DNA from 4 places in the Pseudoalteromonas sp. SIMBA_162 genome. Region 1 is predicted to be linked to each of the others. Evidence: predicted binding sites of a transcription regulator. Region 1 holds the regulator's gene; each other region holds the start of a gene.
What was found. The regulator sigma-54, encoded in region 1, starts transcription at its own class of promoters, with help from an activator protein. The targets are predictions, from matches to a motif close to GTTGGCACGNNNNTNGNNT.

Region 1 (4,534 bases):
TACAGAGCGATGTTGCCCGCCAGTACAGCCAATCGCAATAGTTAAATAGCTTCTGTTATTTCGCTCTAGGTGTGGTAGCCATGTTTGTACAAAGGTTTGTATTTGCCATGTAAATTTTTGAACTATGCTGTGGCTAGCCAAATAATCTTTTACTGGTTGGTCTAGGCCATTAAGTGGTTTTAGTTCAGGCTCCCAATGCGGGTTAGGTAAAAAACGCGCATCAAATACGTAATCTGCTTCTTTAGGAATGCCATGTTTAAAACCAAAAGATTCAAATGTAACAATTAGCTGCTTGTCTTTTTTACCTAATATTTTTTCGCGAATTGATTCAGCAAGTTGATGAACGCTTAGCTCACTGGTATCGATCATGTAATCGGCGCGCGTAATTAGCACATCGAGAAGTTCTTTTTCTTTTTTTATGGCTAAATCAAGCGGAAGTGAATCTATTGATAAAGGGTGTAAGCGTCTGGTTTCAGAAAAGCGTTTAATAAGGGTTTGATCTTCACTGTCTAAGTAGAACAGCGTTGGTTTTGTAAAACCCGGTAAGTATTCGATGATGTGATTAAACTCATCTTGCTCTTTTGGTAAATTTCGCACATCTATACTAACGGCAATTTTATCGTAGTTATCAGAAACGCTTCTTACCAAAGAAGGTAATAAATTTACTGGAATGTTATCTACGCAATAATAACCTAGATCTTCAACAACGCGTAAAGCAACCGACTTACCAGAACCAGAACGGCCACTTATGATAATCAACTCCATTAATCACCCTTTAAATTTGTTACGATTGGTCAACAATAATTTGATACAACTCAGCATCCGATTTAGCACAGCGAAGCTGCTTACAAAATTCTTTATTTTTTAGTTTATCAGCTATCGTTGCTAGCGTCTTTAAATGCTGTTGGTTATCGCCTTCAGGTACGATGAGTGCAACAAAAATATCAACAGGGCGGTTGTCTATAGCATCAAAATTAATCGGTGTTTCACTTACTAACACCAATGCTAAAGGTTCTTGTGCGCCGCTCATTCGGCCATGTGGAATAGCAATACCTCTTCCTATCCCTGTGCTGCCTAGCTTTTCGCGGGTTAATAAAGCGCCCAAAATATCCTGTTGAGATAAATACGGTAATTTATCGTGAGCCAGCTCGCTAATAAACTCTAAAATTCTTTTTTTACTATTAAAAAGGACCGCAGCTTTACTGCAGTCCTGGCATATAAGTGAACTTAATTTCATCATATTAGTGTCGAGCAAGCTTCTCTTTGTGTTTAATTACTTGACGGTCAAGCTTGTCAATCAATGAATCAATAGCTGCATACATATCTTGATGTTCAGTGGATGCGAATAATTCAGCACCACTTACATGAATAGTTGCTTCTGCTTTTTGATTTAATTTTTCTATATCAAGAATGACATGAACATTATTAATATGATCAGAGTGCCTTTCTAGCTTCGCAAATTTGGTATTTATATAGTCTCTTAATGAATCAGTTAGTTCTACATGACGACCAGTTAAATTTAGTTGCATAAGCATTACCCTCTTTGTTTAGCGTCTTAAATCAGGCTCTTTCGCTGATTTGACGGTGGAATAGCCAGAGATTCGCGATATTTTGCGATTGTACGTCTCGCTACTTTAATTCCTTGCTCAGCCAATATATCCGCAATTTTGCTATCACTCAATGGTTTTGCTGAGTTTTCTGCTGCGATTAATTTTTTAATAAGTGCACGTATTGCCGTAGATGAACATTCTCCACCATTTTCGGTACTTACGTGGCTTGAGAAAAAGTATTTAAGCTCAAATATTCCACGCGGTGTGTGCATATACTTTTGCGTAGTTACGCGCGAAATTGTTGATTCGTGCATTTCTACCATTTCGGCAACATCATTTAAAACCATCGGTTTCATGGCTTCTGGGCCGTGTTCAAAAAAGCCCTGTTGTTGTTTAACAATACAGTTAGTTACTTTTAAAAGTGTATCATTTCTACTTTCTAAGCTTTTTATAAACCATTTAGCTTCTTGTAAATGTGAGCGAATAAATTGACTGTCGCCGCTTGATTTAACTGTACGCGACATCGCTGCATATTGGCTGTTTACACGAATTTTTGGCATGCTGTCTGGGTTTAACTCTACAATCCAGCGGCCTTTAATTTTTTTAACTGACACATCAGGTATTACATACTCAGACTCTTCTCGTACTATTGTGTCTGCAGGCTTAGGGTTGAGAGTATGAATAAGTGTCATTATTTCTTTAAGCTCATCTTCTTTGAGCTTCGTTTTTTTCATTAATGTACGGTAGTCACGAGCAGCTAACAAATCAATGTGCTCTGTTAAAATCATTTTTGTTTCATCAATAAAAGGCGTGCCTTTATCAAATTGATTTAACTGAATACACAAGCACTCTTGTAAGCTACGTGCCGCAATACCCACTGGGTCAAATAGCTGAATGCGCTTTAAAACCGCTTCTATTTCGTCAAGTTCAACCTCAACGTCATCGTCGTTATCTTGATTAAAGCTCTCTAAAATCTCTTCGCAGCTGAGTGTCAGTATGCCTGAATCATCCACCGCTTCTACAATAGCAATAGCGATGGCTTCATCTGTAGGGCTAAATGGCGTTAATTGTAATTGCCACATTAAGTATTCGTGAAGCGTTTCAGTTGATGCGCCCTGATATATAGACTCATCTTCAGGCATTGGGCCTGAAGATGATGCAGGGGCTGCACTCATATACTCATCCCAGCTAACATCCATTGCCATGTCGTCACTTACGGTATCTTTAGCAAGCGCTTCACCACTGTCTTGTTCATACTCGCTAGGGGCTTCATCTGCAGATACGGTTACTGTAACTTCATCATTATCTGCTTTTTGCTCATTTTTGCCCGCAAGATCATCGGCATAGTCTTGCTCCTCAACCTCAAGTAATGGGTTGCTGTCGAGCGCTTCTTGTATTTCTTGCTGAAGATCCAATGTACTTAATTGCAGCAAGCGAATAGCTTGTTGCAACTGAGGTGTCATTGTAAGTTGCTGGCCCATGCGCAGCTGTAGTGATTGCCTCATGTATCTCTAACAATCCTTTTAAGTTGTTATAATTAATACTAGCAGATGCTTATAAATAAGGCGTAAATGTTACAGCCTAAATTGCTCGCCTAAATATACATCGCGTACAGTTTTATCATTTAATACGTGTTCAGGGGTACCAGAAGCAATCAGTTCCCCATGAGAAACAATGTAGGCTTTTTCGCAAACATCAAGGGTTTCTCTTACATTGTGGTCTGTTATTAATACGCCAATCCCACGGTTTTTCAGGTGTTCAATAATTTTTTTAATATCTAATACTGAGATAGGGTCAACACCGGCAAATGGTTCGTCTAGCAAAATAAACTTTGGATCTGCGGCTAAAGCACGTGCAATCTCTACTCGGCGACGTTCTCCGCCCGATAATGCCATACCTTTGCTATCGCGAATGTGTTGAATGCTAAATTCATCCAATAGATTATTTAATGTATCTTCTCTGGCTTGCTTAGTGAGCTCCTTTCGAGTTTCTAAAATAGCCATTAAGTTTTGATACACTGTTAATTTTCTAAATATAGACGACTCTTGTGGTAAGTAGCCAATGCCTAATCTAGCACGACTGTGCATAGGTAAAAGCGTAATATCGTTATCATCGATAGATATTTTGCCTTTGTCGCTAGGGACTAAGCCTACAATCATGTAAAAGGTTGTTGTTTTACCTGCGCCGTTTGGCCCAAGCAAGCCTACAATACTTCCAGCTTTAACTTCTAAGCCCACATTTTTTACAACTTCACGGCCTTTGTAGCTTTTGGCTAGTAGCTCTGCTTTTAATGTACTCATGGTTGGCCTTTGTCATTTTTTTTAGGCTCCACAGGCACTAAGATAGTGTGTACACGGTCTGTTGAACTTTCATCTTTTTCGGCGCTAATAAGCTGCTGTTCTATATCGTAGGTAATGCTTTTTGCATTCATTTTTTGCCCAGCTTGAGATATCTCTGCATCTCCAATTAATGTTAAAAAACGCGTTGAAACATCGTACCTAACTTCATTAGCGCTGGCGCTCATTATTGTGCCGTCGGCTTGTTTTTCTTCAAAATATGCAGGCGTACCTGTGGCAATTAACAATTGCTTGTTGTCGCCTAGCTCATCGCGCTTGTGAACCTCAAGGCGGTCTGCGGTAATTTTTCTGTCGCCATGAATAATTTCAACATTTTTTTCGAAGATACCTACGTTTTCTTTTAGTTGACCCTCTTGTTTATCCGCACTAATCGAAATTTGATTTGCAGAAATTGGCGCTGTTGGTTCAGCGGCATTAGTACCTAATGCAAGTAAAAATGTTGGAATAATAAAGAGTGTTGATAGTTTATTGGTCATAATAAATAGTTCGCGTATGGTTAATTAATTTTATCACTTCGGTTTTTAAATCGGCTTCTAAGCCTTTACCGGTGATTTTTAAATTGGGCCCTGTAACAATGACAGGCTGCTCTGATTGCATCGTTAGTAATTTTATATCTACCTGAATGTT
Region 2 (4,534 bases), on a different contig from region 1:
CGCAATACCACTGCACCCTATAACATTACTTGGGAAGTTGCGATAAAACTCTACCCGAATGATTATCAACAAGGCGCAAAAAATACACCGCTTAAATTAACAGAAAAACAAGTAATAGGCTTTATGCTCGCGTATTGCGATAACGATGGCAGTGAAACACGCGAGCACTTTATGGGGTCACACGAAGTACAGCCAGTGAACGGTGACAGAAACCGAGGATTTATAGACGCAGATGTATTTGGCAAAATCACCTTACTACCAAAAAAGTGATGTCAGTTAGCGTGTAGGTTGGTTTAAGCGCAGCGAAACACAACGAAAAAACCAACCAACAAAATAGAAGCTTTGAACTGTCAGTTGTTCTAGCGCTTGCTCTTTTACTTCTCATTATCTTCTCTTTGTGCAAATATTTTTTAAGCATATTTTTCACAAAGAGGACAAGAGGCGCTGTGCTTTTAGAGCTCAATATTGATAACTAAAAACTGAAAGCTTCTCTTGCTTTAAAAACAAAAAAGCCGCTGTATTTTGCAATACAGCGGCTTTTAAAAATCATTATTCTAAATTAATAGATTATGATTTAGGAGCACGACCCGCACGTTTACGCTCATTTTCAGTTAAATGACGTTTACGAATACGAATGTTCTCAGGTGTAACTTCTACTAACTCATCATCAGCAATAAACTCAAGCGCTTGCTCAAGTGAATAGTTCAGATGTGGTGTAAGTGTTTGTGCTTCATCTGTACCAGATGCACGAACGTTAGTAAGTTGCTTACCTTTAAGCGCGTTAACTGTAAGGTCGTTATCGCGGCTATGAATACCGATAACCATACCTTCATAAACTTCAACACCGTGACCGATGAATAAACGGCCGCGCTCTTGTAAGTTAAATAATGCGTTAGTAAGTGCTTTACCTGTTGCATTTGCAATCATTACGCCGTTCTTACGAACACCTAGCTCGCCACCTTTGTGCGGACCGTAGTGATCGAACGTATGGTAAAGTAAACCAGAACCAGACGTTAATGTCATGAACTCAGTTTGGAAACCGATTAAGCCACGGCTTGGGATCATAAAGTCCATACGCATACGGCCTTTACCATCTGGTGCCATGTCAGTAAGTTCACCCTTACGAAGACCAATTTGCTCCATGATAGAACCTTGGTGCTCTTCTTCACAGTCAATCGTTAGTGTTTCATACGGTTCTTCTAACACGCCATCAACAGTACGTAAGATTACTTCTGGACGAGATACAGCAAGCTCATAACCTTCACGACGCATGTTCTCGATTAAGATACCAAGGTGTAATTCACCACGACCCGATACGCGGAAGCTATCTGGGTTATCTGTATCTGCAACACGAAGTGCAACGTTGTGTACTAATTCTTTGTCTAAACGCTCACGAATATTACGTGATGTTACAAACTTACCTTCTTTACCACAGAACGGAGAGTTGTTTACAGAGAACGTCATTGTTACTGTTGGCTCATCAACACTTAGTGGTGGTAATGCTTCAACGTTGTTAGGACAACAAATAGTATCTGAAATCTTAAGCTCGCCTAAACCTGTTACAGTAACGATGTTACCAGCATAAGCTTTATCAGTGTCGATACGCTCAAGGCCTAGGTAGCTTTGTACTGAACCAATTTTACCGTTACGAGTCGTGCCGTCAGCGCCAATAACTGTAACTTGTTGGTTAGTCGCAACAGAACCACGTTTAATACGACCAATACCGATTACACCTTTATACGAGTTGTAATCAAGCTGAGAGATTTGCATTTGGAAGTCACCTTCAGGATCTGCATCCGGTGGTGATACTTCGTCAACGATCATCTTGAACATAGGTTCCATGTTGTCTGATGGCTCGTCTAAATCTAATGTTGCCCAGCCGTTGATAGCTGATGCGTAGATTACTTTAAAGTCTAACTGTTCATCAGTTGCACCAAGGTTATCGAATAAATCAAAGATTTGATCCATAACCCAATCTGGGCGTGCACCTGGCTTATCAATTTTATTGATAACGACGATTGGCTTTAAGCCTTGCGCGAATGCCTTTTGCGTTACGAAACGCGTTTGTGGCATTGGACCTTCTTGAGCATCAACAAGTAATAATACTGAGTCAGCCATCGAAAGTACGCGTTCAACTTCACCACCGAAATCGGCGTGTCCCGGGGTATCTACGATATTGATATGGTAATCATTCCAAGAGATAGCTGTGTTTTTAGCTAAAATGGTAATACCACGTTCTTTCTCAATGTCGTTTGAGTCCATCACGCGCTCTTCGTTACCGCCGCGTGTTTCTAATGTACCTGATTGCTCAAGTAGTTTGTCAACCAGAGTTGTTTTACCGTGGTCAACGTGCGCGATAATCGCTATATTTCTTAACTGTTCGATGCTCATATATTTACTCAGAGAAATTAAATTCTCAATGATCCTGCAAGATCTACGCACTCATCTGCGTTTTCACGAGATGTCCAAGCATAGGATTTAAAAGGGCGCATATTATCCCTCATTAATGACATGGATGAAAGTTTATCCAATACAATTTTCAAAACTTTCTCAATACTTTTACTAAGTATCTGTTTTATATATGACAATTATATGAAATAAATTGTCATTATTTTTTCAAAAATGCAGTTTACACTATTTGTACGATATTTTTGGCACTCTTTTACATTTAGGTTATGCTAATTTCGAGCGATTAAATTAACAACAAATTGTAGTGCACATAGCCTGCACCAAAGTGGAACTTGACCGCACCATATTGGTGCTATTTTATGCCCCACATTGTAGCAACTAAGTTTTTTTAACCTATAAACATAGAGTTATAAAAATGGCACAAAATCAGCTTAATAAATCCCAAAGCAATTATGCAGCAATAATAAAACCCAATAGTTGGAGGACACATGTCACAATCGGTTTTAGATTTTATTAAAGAAAATGACGTTAAGTTCATTGATTTACGCTTTACTGATACAAAGGGTAAAGAGCAACATGTATCTATTCCTCATCACCAAGTTGATGAAGATTTTTTCGAAGACGGTAAAATGTTCGACGGTTCTTCAATTGCTGGTTGGAAAGGCATAAACGAATCAGACATGGTATTAATGCCTGTTGCTGAATCAGTAAAACTTGACCCTTTCACTGAAGAAACAACATTAATCGTACGTTGTGACGTTGTAGAGCCTTCTACACTTCAAGGTTACGAGCGCGACCCGCGTTCAGTTGCTAAACGTGCTGAAGATTACATGCGCTCTACAGGTATTGCTGATACAGTATTATTTGGCCCAGAGCCAGAGTTCTTCCTTTTTGACGATGTTAAATACAAATCAGACATGTCTGGTTCAATGTACAAAGTTGACGCTGTAGAAGCGGCATGGAACTCAGATAAAGATTATGAAGGCGGTAACACTGGTCACCGTCCAGGTGTTAAAGGCGGCTACTTCCCTTGTTCACCTGTTGATTCTTCACAAGATTGGCGTTCAGCCACTTGTTTAGTACTTGAAGAGCTAGGTCAAGTAGTAGAAGCACATCACCACGAAGTAGCAACAGCAGGCCAAAACGAAATTGCTACGCGTTTTAACAGCATGGTTTTAAAAGCAGATGAAATCCAAGAAATGAAATATGTTATTCATAACATGGCTCATTTATACGGAAAAACAGCTACATTCATGCCTAAGCCAATTGTTGGTGATAACGGTTCTGGTATGCACTGTCACCAGTCTTTAGCTAAAGACGGTGTTAACTTGTTTGCTGGCGATAAATACGGCGGTCTTTCTGAAGAAGCGCTTTATTACATTGGCGGTATTATCAAGCATGCTAAAGCTATTAACGCATTTGCTAACGCATCAACTAACTCGTACAAACGTTTAGTACCAGGCTTTGAAGCACCTGTAATGCTTGCATACTCTGCACGTAACCGTTCTGCTTCAATCCGTATCCCAGTAGTACCATCTGCGAAAGGTCGTCGTATCGAAGTACGCTTCCCAGATCCAACAGCTAACCCATACCTTGCTTTCTCAGCAATGCTTATGGCTGGCCTTGACGGTATCAAAAACAAGATCCACCCTGGCGATGCAATGGATAAAGATTTATACGACTTACCAGCAGAAGAAGCAGCAGAAATTCCACAAGTTGCATCTTCACTTGGTGAAGCACTAGATGCATTAAGTGCTGACCGCGAGTTCTTAACTCAAGGTGGTGTTTTCACTGACGACCTAATCGATGCTTACATTGCACTTAAAGGTCAAGAAGTTGAAAAACTTAACATGACAACTCACCCAGTTGAGTTCGAAATGTACTACAGCTGCTAATTTGACACTGTAAAAGAATGTGTGTTCTCAAGCCCGCTTTGCGGGCTTTTTTAATGGTAAATTAAATCAAACTCCACTAAAGTTAAGCAATCATAAAAATTGCAGGGTAGCAGTGTGAATAGTAAGATTTTATTGCTAATAATTACTTTAGGATTAAGTAATTATGGTTATGCGGGTGAAAAAAGAATTTACGCTTGGAAAGATCAAAATGGCGTTTTAGTGTTTTCAGA
Region 3 (4,534 bases), on a different contig from region 1:
ACATTTCCGAATACCCACTACCATTTGATAGGTCACAGTGCCGGCGGGCAGCTAGTAGGTTTAATGCACAATGCCACTCAACTCAGCTCACTGTTCAACTTTGCGTGTTCGTCGGGCAAGTTAACCAATATGCGCTTAGCGTATCAGGTAAAAGCACACTTTTTTATGAATGGGGTTATTCCGGTGAGTAATGCACTATTTGGCCATACTAAATCACAATGGTTTGGTATGGGCGAGCCTTTACCTAAAGGCGTAGCTCAACAGTGGCAAAAATGGTGTAACGCACAAGGGTATGTTAAATCAGCATTTGGCAATACAGTATTTCAACATTTTTATAATGAACTAGTCATGCCTTCGCTTTGGATTAATGCCAGCGATGATGATATAGCAAATAACGATAATGTTGCTGATATGCTTTCTGTTTTTCCAAAACTTAACGCACAAACGCTACATTTAACGCCCAGTGAATATAACCTGAAAGATATTGGCCACATGAAGTTTTTTAGTAAAAGGTCTGCCGCTTTATGGCCTTTAGCACTAGACTGGCTAAGCAAACATAGTATTTAACACCATGGTGTGTTTAGCTCCCTATACGCTAAACACACACCTGCTAACTCCATCTAACCTCTGCATACCTAAGCATATTTACGTGCTGTTAAATTTAAAGCCACTTTAGTAATTGACCTTTCGGTCAGTAAAGCTACAATCAATCAACACGTTAAACACGCACAATCAATAATGACCACACAAATAAAACCAAATAAAAAAGAAGTCACTCGGGAAAAAAACCAACTGCTTATATTAAATGCCGCCGAGCAATTATTTTCTCTTAATGGGTATGACGGCGCAAGCATGAGCATGGTTGCAAAAGAGGCTAACGTTCCAAAAGCTAACATACTGTATTACTTTAAAAGCAAAGATGGCCTTTACGAAGCGGTAATAGACAGAATAATAGCAAATTGGAACTTAGGCCTTGATAACGTCACCGTTGAAGACGACCCCGCAGCAGTGCTTTATAACTACATAAAAAGTAAAGTAATACTTGCCGTAAACCAACCTCTTCAGTCTCGTTTATTTGCCAATGAAATTTTGCGTGGCGCCCCCTATTTACAAAACTACTTTAGAACAAATACACGGCCTTGGGTTAAACAAAAAATTGATGTGTTTCAATCCTGGATGGACGCAAAAAAAATAGACCAAGTGGACCCCCATCACCTTTTATTTACTATTTGGTCAACAACACAATACTACGCCGACTTTCAAGCTGAAGTACTGCTAGTTATGAACAAATTAGAATATGACGAAACCGACGTGGCACAAATAACACAATCAATTGCCCACATAATTTTAAAAGGTATTGGCTTAAAAATACCCGCCCCAAACGAGGCCTAACACATGGAAAACTTTACAACCCCCGACCTATTCGACGATCACCGCAACTCGGTTCAAGTTGCAGATAGTGGACTGCGCCACTTTGGTAAAAAAACCACCTTTAGTGGCCAAGCAGTAACGGTAACCTGCCCAGAAGACAACTCGTTTGCCGCCGATGTTCTCCATCAAGATGGTAAAGGGAAAGTGTTAGTAATTGATGGGTTTGCTAGCAAACGTTTTGCTTTTATTGGCGACATCATGGCCGAACGCGCGCTACAAAATGGCTGGGAAGGTGTTGTAATAAATGGTTGTTGCCGCGATATAGAAATACTTGCTACTATGAATTTACCCGTAATGGCAATTGGTTCAACCCCTCGTAGCACACTTAAGCGCGGTTTTGGCGATCAAGACCAAGTTATTAATATGCTGGGTACCGCAATAGCACCAAACGATTGGCTGTATGGCGACGTTAATGGCCTAATAATTAGTAAAGCCCCCCTTATTTAATAAATTCGTGTAAATAATAACAACCAGTTTGGTGCAACAATGCACCAAGTTGGTTTGTTTTGCGGTTAAAAACACCCACTTTATAACTTAAAAATTATAAATCCCCCTCTGCAACGCCCAAAAACCTGACCAATCGGACAGGAATTTACTTTTGGCATTTGTTTTGCTTGTATTAAGTTCGCTAAAACCACAACCACCGATGCAAAGTACAATTAGTGCTCAGTTAATAAAAATAAGATATTACGTAGAGAGCTAAAAAAAATAACAACACTATTCTCTTTTACTCAATTTAAAATTAGTAAATAACCATTTGGTCAGTTTTATGTAGATGGGTTACAAAATGAACACGCAATTAAAAAATAAAAACACAGGTATATTTTGTGACCATGGACCCAGTAATTGGCAATCAAGTCAAACGGGCATACTAAGCACTAAGCGCCTAGCCGTAAAAGATGTATTTGCCGTTAAAAAGCAAAAAAACAGTGCAGGTAATCCCTGCTGGTTTAAAACACATCCACCAGCCCAGCAAACAGCAAGTAGTGTAAACAAATTAATGGATGCAGGCTGTATTTTTAAAGGTTTTACCCATACCGACGAGCTTGCCTATAGCTTAGAAGGCAATAACACTCACTATGGCGCAGCACAAAACCCCAAAATAAAAGGGCATGCATGCGGTGGTTCTAGTATGGGATCAGCCGCCGCAGTAGCCGGCAATTTAGCTGACATCGGGTTGGGCACCGATACCGGAGGCTCTATTAGAATACCCGCAAGTTATTGCGGTTTATTTGGTATTAGGCCAAGCCATAACGTAATTGAAAAAGACGGCCTGATCCCGCTAGCACCGCCTTTTGATACCGTTGGTTGGCTTACCCAAAGCGCAGAACTATTAGAAAAAGTAGGTGACGCATTGTTACCAAGCCAAGCTATTAATAGTGTAAATACCTTGGTTATTTGTGAGCCCTTATTTGAGTTAGTCAGCCCAGCTTTACAAGCACCACTTAAACAATTGCTTAAAAAAACCAAACCTTATTTTAAACACCACAAAAATTTTGAACTACCTAACATCAGCTTATTAAGCGAACTCGCTGATAGTTTTAGAATATTGCAAGGACGTGCTATTGCTAAAGCGCACAAAGATTGGCTTCAGTTGCCGGAGCACTCTCCCCAGTTTGCTCCGGCAATTGCGGCCCGTTTTAAAATGGCATTGGCACTAACCGCCCAAGAAGAAAAAGAAGCACTTAACGTTCAAACCCAATGGCAAACATTAATTGCTAAAAACCTAAATTCAACTAGCTGCTTATTTTTGCCAACAACCCCAACAACCGCACCTAAATTGGGCGCCGACACAAGTGCCTTACGCAGGCAAATAATTACGCTATCGGCTATTGCGGGCTTGAGCCGCTCGGCGCAAGTTCACTTACCATTGGCTAATCTAGCAAATGGCCATCCATATGGGTTTTCACTCATGATGAGCCACAATAACGATAAAAGCTTACTTGCCTGCGCAACACAACTAGCTGCATATTTTAAACAGGAAACTCTCACATGAACGCACACAACATTGCCTTTACGGCCCCGCACTTTTCAGCGACCGAGGCAGGCACCTCAATATTAAAGCAAGGCGGCACAGCCACCGAGGCTATGGTTGCAGCAGCCGCTGCTATTAGCGTGGTTTACCCACATATGAACTCAATTGGTGGCGACAGTTTTTGGCTTATTGACAACCCAAACCAAAGCACACCCACCGCAATTGATGCATGCGGCCGTGCACCAAACGACATCAGCGCCTACAGCAATGAGCAACAAATACCAGAGCGTGGAGGTTTAAGCGCATTGACTCAAGCGGCTACACTTCGTGGCTGGCAAAAAGCCCTTAAATTAGATGAGCACGCAGCCCTTTCGCTAAGTACTATTTTAGCCCCAGCTATCAAACTTGCCCGCGAAGGGTTTACTGTTACCAAAAGTTTGCAAGCAGGCTGTGAAAAACTCGCGACGGTTACCAGTACAAACGATGCCTTTAAAGCGCTATACATACCCAACGGTAAACCGTTACAAGCAGGCCAACATTTTAAAAACCCACAACTGGCCAATACTTTTGAGCATTTGGCAAAGCACGGCTTAAACGCTTTTTATGAAGGCGAACTTGCCGACTCGTTTGCAGCCGATTTAGCCAAAGCTGGCAGCATTATTACCCCAAATGATATTGCCAACACGCAAGCCGATGTAGTAAGCCCGCTAAATGCTAATTTGTCGGGTATTAATTGTTATAACTTACCTGCACCTACTCAAGGCGTACATTCGCTACAAATAATTGGTACCGTTAATAAGCTAAAACACAAAGCTAACACCGAGGCCGATTGGACCCACTTAATTGTAGAAGCCACCAAGCAAAGCTTTACGCACCGCCCAACGCTTTGGGCCGACCCTAAAGCGCTTGGCGATGATTATAAAAACGCATTAACTGATGAGCGTTTAACCGAGCTTGCCAACAATATTGATATGAATACCGCCAAAAAATGGCCGTTTGATGCCCAGCCCGGCGATACCGTCTGGATGGGAGCACGTGATAAGAACGGCCAACTAGTGAGCTTTATTCAAAGTATTTACTGGGAATTTGGTAGCGGCATACTCATGAGCGAAGGCGGGTTTGTATGGA
Region 4 (4,534 bases), on a different contig from region 1:
GCGTCTCTGGTGCGGTGTAATCTACCGTACCTTGCGGGCAATCATCAGCAATTTGCTTTACCGACTCATCCATAGCCGCAACACTTACCGTGCCGTAATCGATTAATGTTACTTTACCGTGAGCGTCTATCATCACGTTATCGAGTTTTAAATCGCGATGCACCATATCCAAACGCTGAAACGCTCTAAGTGCTTGTACTATTTGTTCAATAATACTGCGCACTTGGGTAATTTCTGGATGCGGCACATCATGCTTCCAATCACTCAGTGTTTGCCCGTCCATGTATTCGCAAATATGATATAAAAACAGGCTTTGAGATTGCGTATTTAAAACCTTCATTACATTGGGATGATTAATACGTTGCCCTACCCAACCTTCTCTTATAAAGCCTTGAAGGTAGTGCACATCGTCTTCAAAATTTACCGAAGGCGCTTTTAATACAACCGGCGGCGTATCGGGTGTTTGTTGCACTAAATAAATGTGCGAGCGGCTACTAGCGTGTAATTCACGGATAACAGTAAAGTCATCAATTTTTTGGCCAACTTTTAACGGTGGCGGAATCTTCCGCCTTGTTAAAGAGTGATATAACTCGTCTAAATTTTGTTTTGCAATACTATTCACTTTTACAAATAAGCAGCTTACGTTGTCGTCACTGCCTCTTGCTATGGCAAGCTCTGTCACTGCTTTTGCTGCGTGCTCTAAATTAGTATGCTCATCAATTAGCTTTTGTATATCACTGTTTGGCAACACATCGTGTACACCATCGCAGGTAAGTATATAAATATCATCAGCTTTTAAATCAACTTCGTATACATCAATTTCTTGATGAAGCTGCGCGCCTAAAGCTCGCGTTAGGGTATCGTTTACTTTATGGTCGCGTGTTATCGCCTCCATACTTTTTCCACGTAAACGCGTAATTCGGGTATCACCTAAATGAAAAATATAACCCGTGGCCGATTTTAAAATAAGCGCTGTAAACGTGGTCATCCAATCTGCTTGGCGTTGGCCGAGGTGATTATAGTTAACCGATTGCGAATACAGCCACTGATTTAAACTGGCCAATACCTTAGATACCGACTTTTTAACGGCCCAACTTGGCGGTGTATTTAAATACTCATTTATAAAGTGCGTTACCGATAACTGTGACGCTTGTTTAGCATTTTTTGCTGATGAACACCCATCGGCCAAGCAGGCAATAACCCCTTTTGACTCTTTTTCTTGCGCTTGAGTATTAAGAGCAGCAAACGCATCTTGGTTTTCGGTTTTTATACCTTTGCTACTGTGTCCACCAAACTCAACGTTAAGTTCGTTTGTAAGTGCGCTGGCTTTTTGGGTTTCATCAAACATATGTATGCCTTAAGTCACAGAAATAAGTTCAACGGTGCCATCTTCGTTTACTTCTGTGATGTGGCCATCGGGTTCTTTCATGAAAAATAATGCACCTAAGCCTAATAATGCGCTTGCCGCAATAATCATAAAGAATGTTTGGTAATCAACTAATGAGAGCGCCGTTAAATACACAACAGCTCCTACATTGCCGTAGGCGCCCGTCATACCCGCAATTTGACCCGTTAAACGGCGTTTAATAAGTGGCACAGCGGCAAATACAGCGCCTTCCCCCGCTTGCACAAAAAACGAACACGCCATGGCAGCAGCAACTGCAAGCCAAAGCGGCCAACTAGCGTCAACTAAGCCCATAACAAAATAACCTACAGCTAAGCCTGTGGTAAGTACAATAAGTGTTTTACGACGACCCATTCTATCTGAGATCCAACCACCACCGGGGCGAGAAGCTAAATTCATAAACGCATACGCTGATGCAAGCAAACCTGCGTATACCATATCAAGGCCAAACACCTCACTAAAAAATAATGGCAACATAGATACAACGGCAAGCTCTGAGCCAAACGTTGTAAAATAAAGAATATTTAAAACTGCAACTTGTTTAAATTCGTAACGATGTGATTCAGGCACAGGTTGCTTAAAAATATGGCCATTTATGTCGTACGTTTTATAAACTTCGTAAAGATAAAGCAGCACCAAAAATACATATGTACCAATAACAAAATTTTCAGAAAGTAAATTTGCACCAGTAGGAGAAAGCTTCCAAGTAAGTAGTGCTAAAGCACCGTACATAGGTAGCTTCATTATAAGAAGTAGTACAAAGTCGCCTTTGCTGGTTACTTCCATTGCTCCTACTTTTTTTGGTTTAAAGTAAGTGCCACCTTTTGGCGTGTCAGTTACGCTGATGTACCAAATAACACCAAAAATGACACTTAATACACCGGTTAGGCCTATCGCATAACGCCAGCCATCGTCACCACCAAACATAAGCGCTAATACAGGTAATAGCATTGCAGCAGCTGCCGAACCAAAGTTACCCCAGCCACCGTAAATACCTTCTGCTGTACCCAACTCGTTTGCCGGGAACCACTCGCTCACCATACGAATGCCCACAACAAAACCCGCACCAATAAAGCCAAGTGCAAAACGCGCGATAGCGGCTTGCTCAAACGTGGTGGCCATCGCAAACATAAAACATGGGATGCTACATAAAATCAGTAATGATGCATAAACGATGCGAGGCCCAAATTTATCAGTTAACATGCCCACAACCACGCGAGCAGGAATGGTTAGTGCCACATTTAAAATAAGCAGCGTTTTTACTTGTGCCATAGTAATACCTAGCGAACCCGCTATAGCGCCTAATAATGGCGCATGGTTAAACCAGACAAAAAATGAGATAAAAAACACCATCCAGCTTAAATGCAGTATTTTCATTTTTCCGCTAAACGATATGAGATTAAACCCAGTACTCGGTTGCATGTTATTTTTCCTTAGTTACGTTTGTAGTTATTTATAGCAGTTACTACTTTGTTATTAATTACACCGCTACATTTGTTAATTTCACGTTAACCATGCTGAGCAATTAGTGAGCCAATAATTTATTTCATTAAAAATCATTGATTTATGTTTTTTCTAATTCGTTATAATTTTCATTTGCACTGTTAAGGTAATCAATGTGAGCACTAACAGTGCAATTACTTTTAACCCTGTTCTTGCCCACATATTCTAAAAATTGCTATTGTGTATAAAAATAATGAGAAGCCGCTAATGACTAAACCAGCCCTGACTTACCAACAACAACTACGCTACTCGCGCCACATAATGCTTCCTAAATTAGATATAGAGGGGCAAGAAAAAATATGGCAATCTCATGCGCTTATAGTCGGTTTAGGTGGTTTGGGCTGCCCCGTTGCTCAGTACTTAGTTGCCTCAGGTGTGGGAACATTAACGCTTGTAGATAACGACGTGGTTGATGCTACTAACTTGCAAAGGCAGGTGCTTTATAAACAAACGGATGTAGGGTGCTTAAAAACTCACGCCGCCAAAGCGCAGTTAACTAGCTTAAATGATGAAATAGATATACATACAATCGATGCATTTTTAGATGAAAAGTCAAAGCTTGACGAGCTATTAAAAAATATTGATATAGTCATTGATTGCTCTGATAACTTAACTACACGTAATGTATTAAACACAGCCTGTTATAAAACAAAAACCCCACTAGTATCGGGCGCTGCAATTAGAATGGAAGGCCAAGTTGCCTGTTTTACAATGCAAGAAAATAGCCACTGTTATGAGTGTCTATCGCAGTTTATGTCTGATCAAACACAAAGCTGCTCAGAATCAGGCGTGCTATCGCCCATTGTAGGATTAATTGGCAGTATTCAAGCCACTGAAGCCTTAAAAATGCTTGCTGGATTACCAAGCGGGTTAAGCGAACATTTACTGCTGATTGATGGATTAAGCATGGAGTTTAATCGCTTTAAAATCACAAAAAACAGTCATTGTGCTACGTGCAGCTAAAACCCACTTCAAACTACTCTAGATTATGAATAGTCGCATAAAGTGTATCGCCTACTTTGTAGTTATTTTGATCCCATACTCTTGGTGAAAGTAAGCAATACAAGCTTTGTCCGTCTACATCTAGCGTAAGTTGCCATGTTTTATCTATAAGTTCTGCACTGTGCAGCGTACATATTAAAACATTGCTGTTATTTGTGTTTAATGGCATTTCTGCACTTACCGATATTTGCTCACACTCTAATATAAGTTTATTTCCTTGCTCTACAGCGCTGGGTAATGCAAATAGCTGCTGCTCGCTTTTGTGGAGTTTAAGCAAATACACACCGTATTTTTCATCAAATGTAATGATTTTAAAGTTAATTAAGCTCAGCGGTGCTTGTTTATTATTAGCGTAAATAGCTTTAGCCACCTGCGCACTCGGGCCATGGTTAATTACTTTACCGTTATTGAGCTGCACCAGGGTATCGCAACAAAACAATAGTTCTTTTAACGAGTGGCTCACTATAATAAATTTAATAGTAAACGTTGCCGCCAATTCACTTAATGTTGAGAGTGTTTTAAAGCGCAGCGGCCAATCAAGAGCGCTAAATGGCTCATCTAAAATAATTAATTTTTGACCTGCCAACAACGTACGTGCAAACACCACCCGTTGGCGCTCCCCGC

Region 2: the regulator sigma-54 is predicted to act here: its motif matches at 2,824-2,842, upstream of glnA (glutamate--ammonia ligase).
Region 3: the regulator sigma-54 is predicted to act here: its motif matches at 2,029-2,047, upstream of R0J88_RS02565 (amidase family protein).
Region 4: the regulator sigma-54 is predicted to act here: its motif matches at 2,925-2,943, upstream of R0J88_RS05185 (NarK family nitrate/nitrite MFS transporter).

Annotation. Positions count from the first base shown of each region.
Region 1 covers NZ_JAWJBQ010000006.1:183,781-188,314, reverse strand. Annotated here, with positions in the region: gene rapZ (RNase adapter RapZ) at 1-765, opposite strand, end outside; gene ptsN (PTS IIA-like nitrogen regulatory protein PtsN) at 785-1,237, opposite strand; gene hpf (ribosome hibernation promoting factor) at 1,242-1,529, opposite strand; gene R0J88_RS06700 (RNA polymerase factor sigma-54) at 1,556-3,055, opposite strand; gene lptB (LPS export ABC transporter ATP-binding protein) at 3,125-3,850, opposite strand; gene lptA (lipopolysaccharide transport periplasmic protein LptA) at 3,847-4,383, opposite strand; gene lptC (LPS export ABC transporter periplasmic protein LptC) at 4,373-4,534, opposite strand, start outside.
Region 2 covers NZ_JAWJBQ010000013.1:38,517-43,050, reverse strand. Annotated here, with positions in the region: gene R0J88_RS11060 (CBM9 family sugar-binding protein) at 1-270, shown strand, start outside; gene typA (translational GTPase TypA) at 568-2,391, opposite strand; gene glnA (glutamate--ammonia ligase) at 2,898-4,304, shown strand; gene R0J88_RS11045 (DUF4124 domain-containing protein) at 4,419-4,534, shown strand, end outside.
Region 3 covers NZ_JAWJBQ010000002.1:207,977-212,510, forward strand. Annotated here, with positions in the region: gene R0J88_RS02550 (alpha/beta fold hydrolase) at 1-567, shown strand, start outside; gene R0J88_RS02555 (TetR/AcrR family transcriptional regulator) at 739-1,392, shown strand; gene R0J88_RS02560 (putative 4-hydroxy-4-methyl-2-oxoglutarate aldolase) at 1,396-1,878, shown strand; gene R0J88_RS02565 (amidase family protein) at 2,219-3,427, shown strand; gene R0J88_RS02570 (gamma-glutamyltransferase family protein) at 3,424-4,534, shown strand, end outside.
Region 4 covers NZ_JAWJBQ010000005.1:64,059-68,592, forward strand. Annotated here, with positions in the region: gene R0J88_RS05180 (protein kinase domain-containing protein) at 1-1,348, opposite strand, end outside; gene R0J88_RS05185 (NarK family nitrate/nitrite MFS transporter) at 1,358-2,827, opposite strand; gene R0J88_RS05190 (HesA/MoeB/ThiF family protein) at 3,116-3,871, shown strand; gene R0J88_RS05195 (ATP-binding cassette domain-containing protein) at 3,885-4,534, opposite strand, start outside.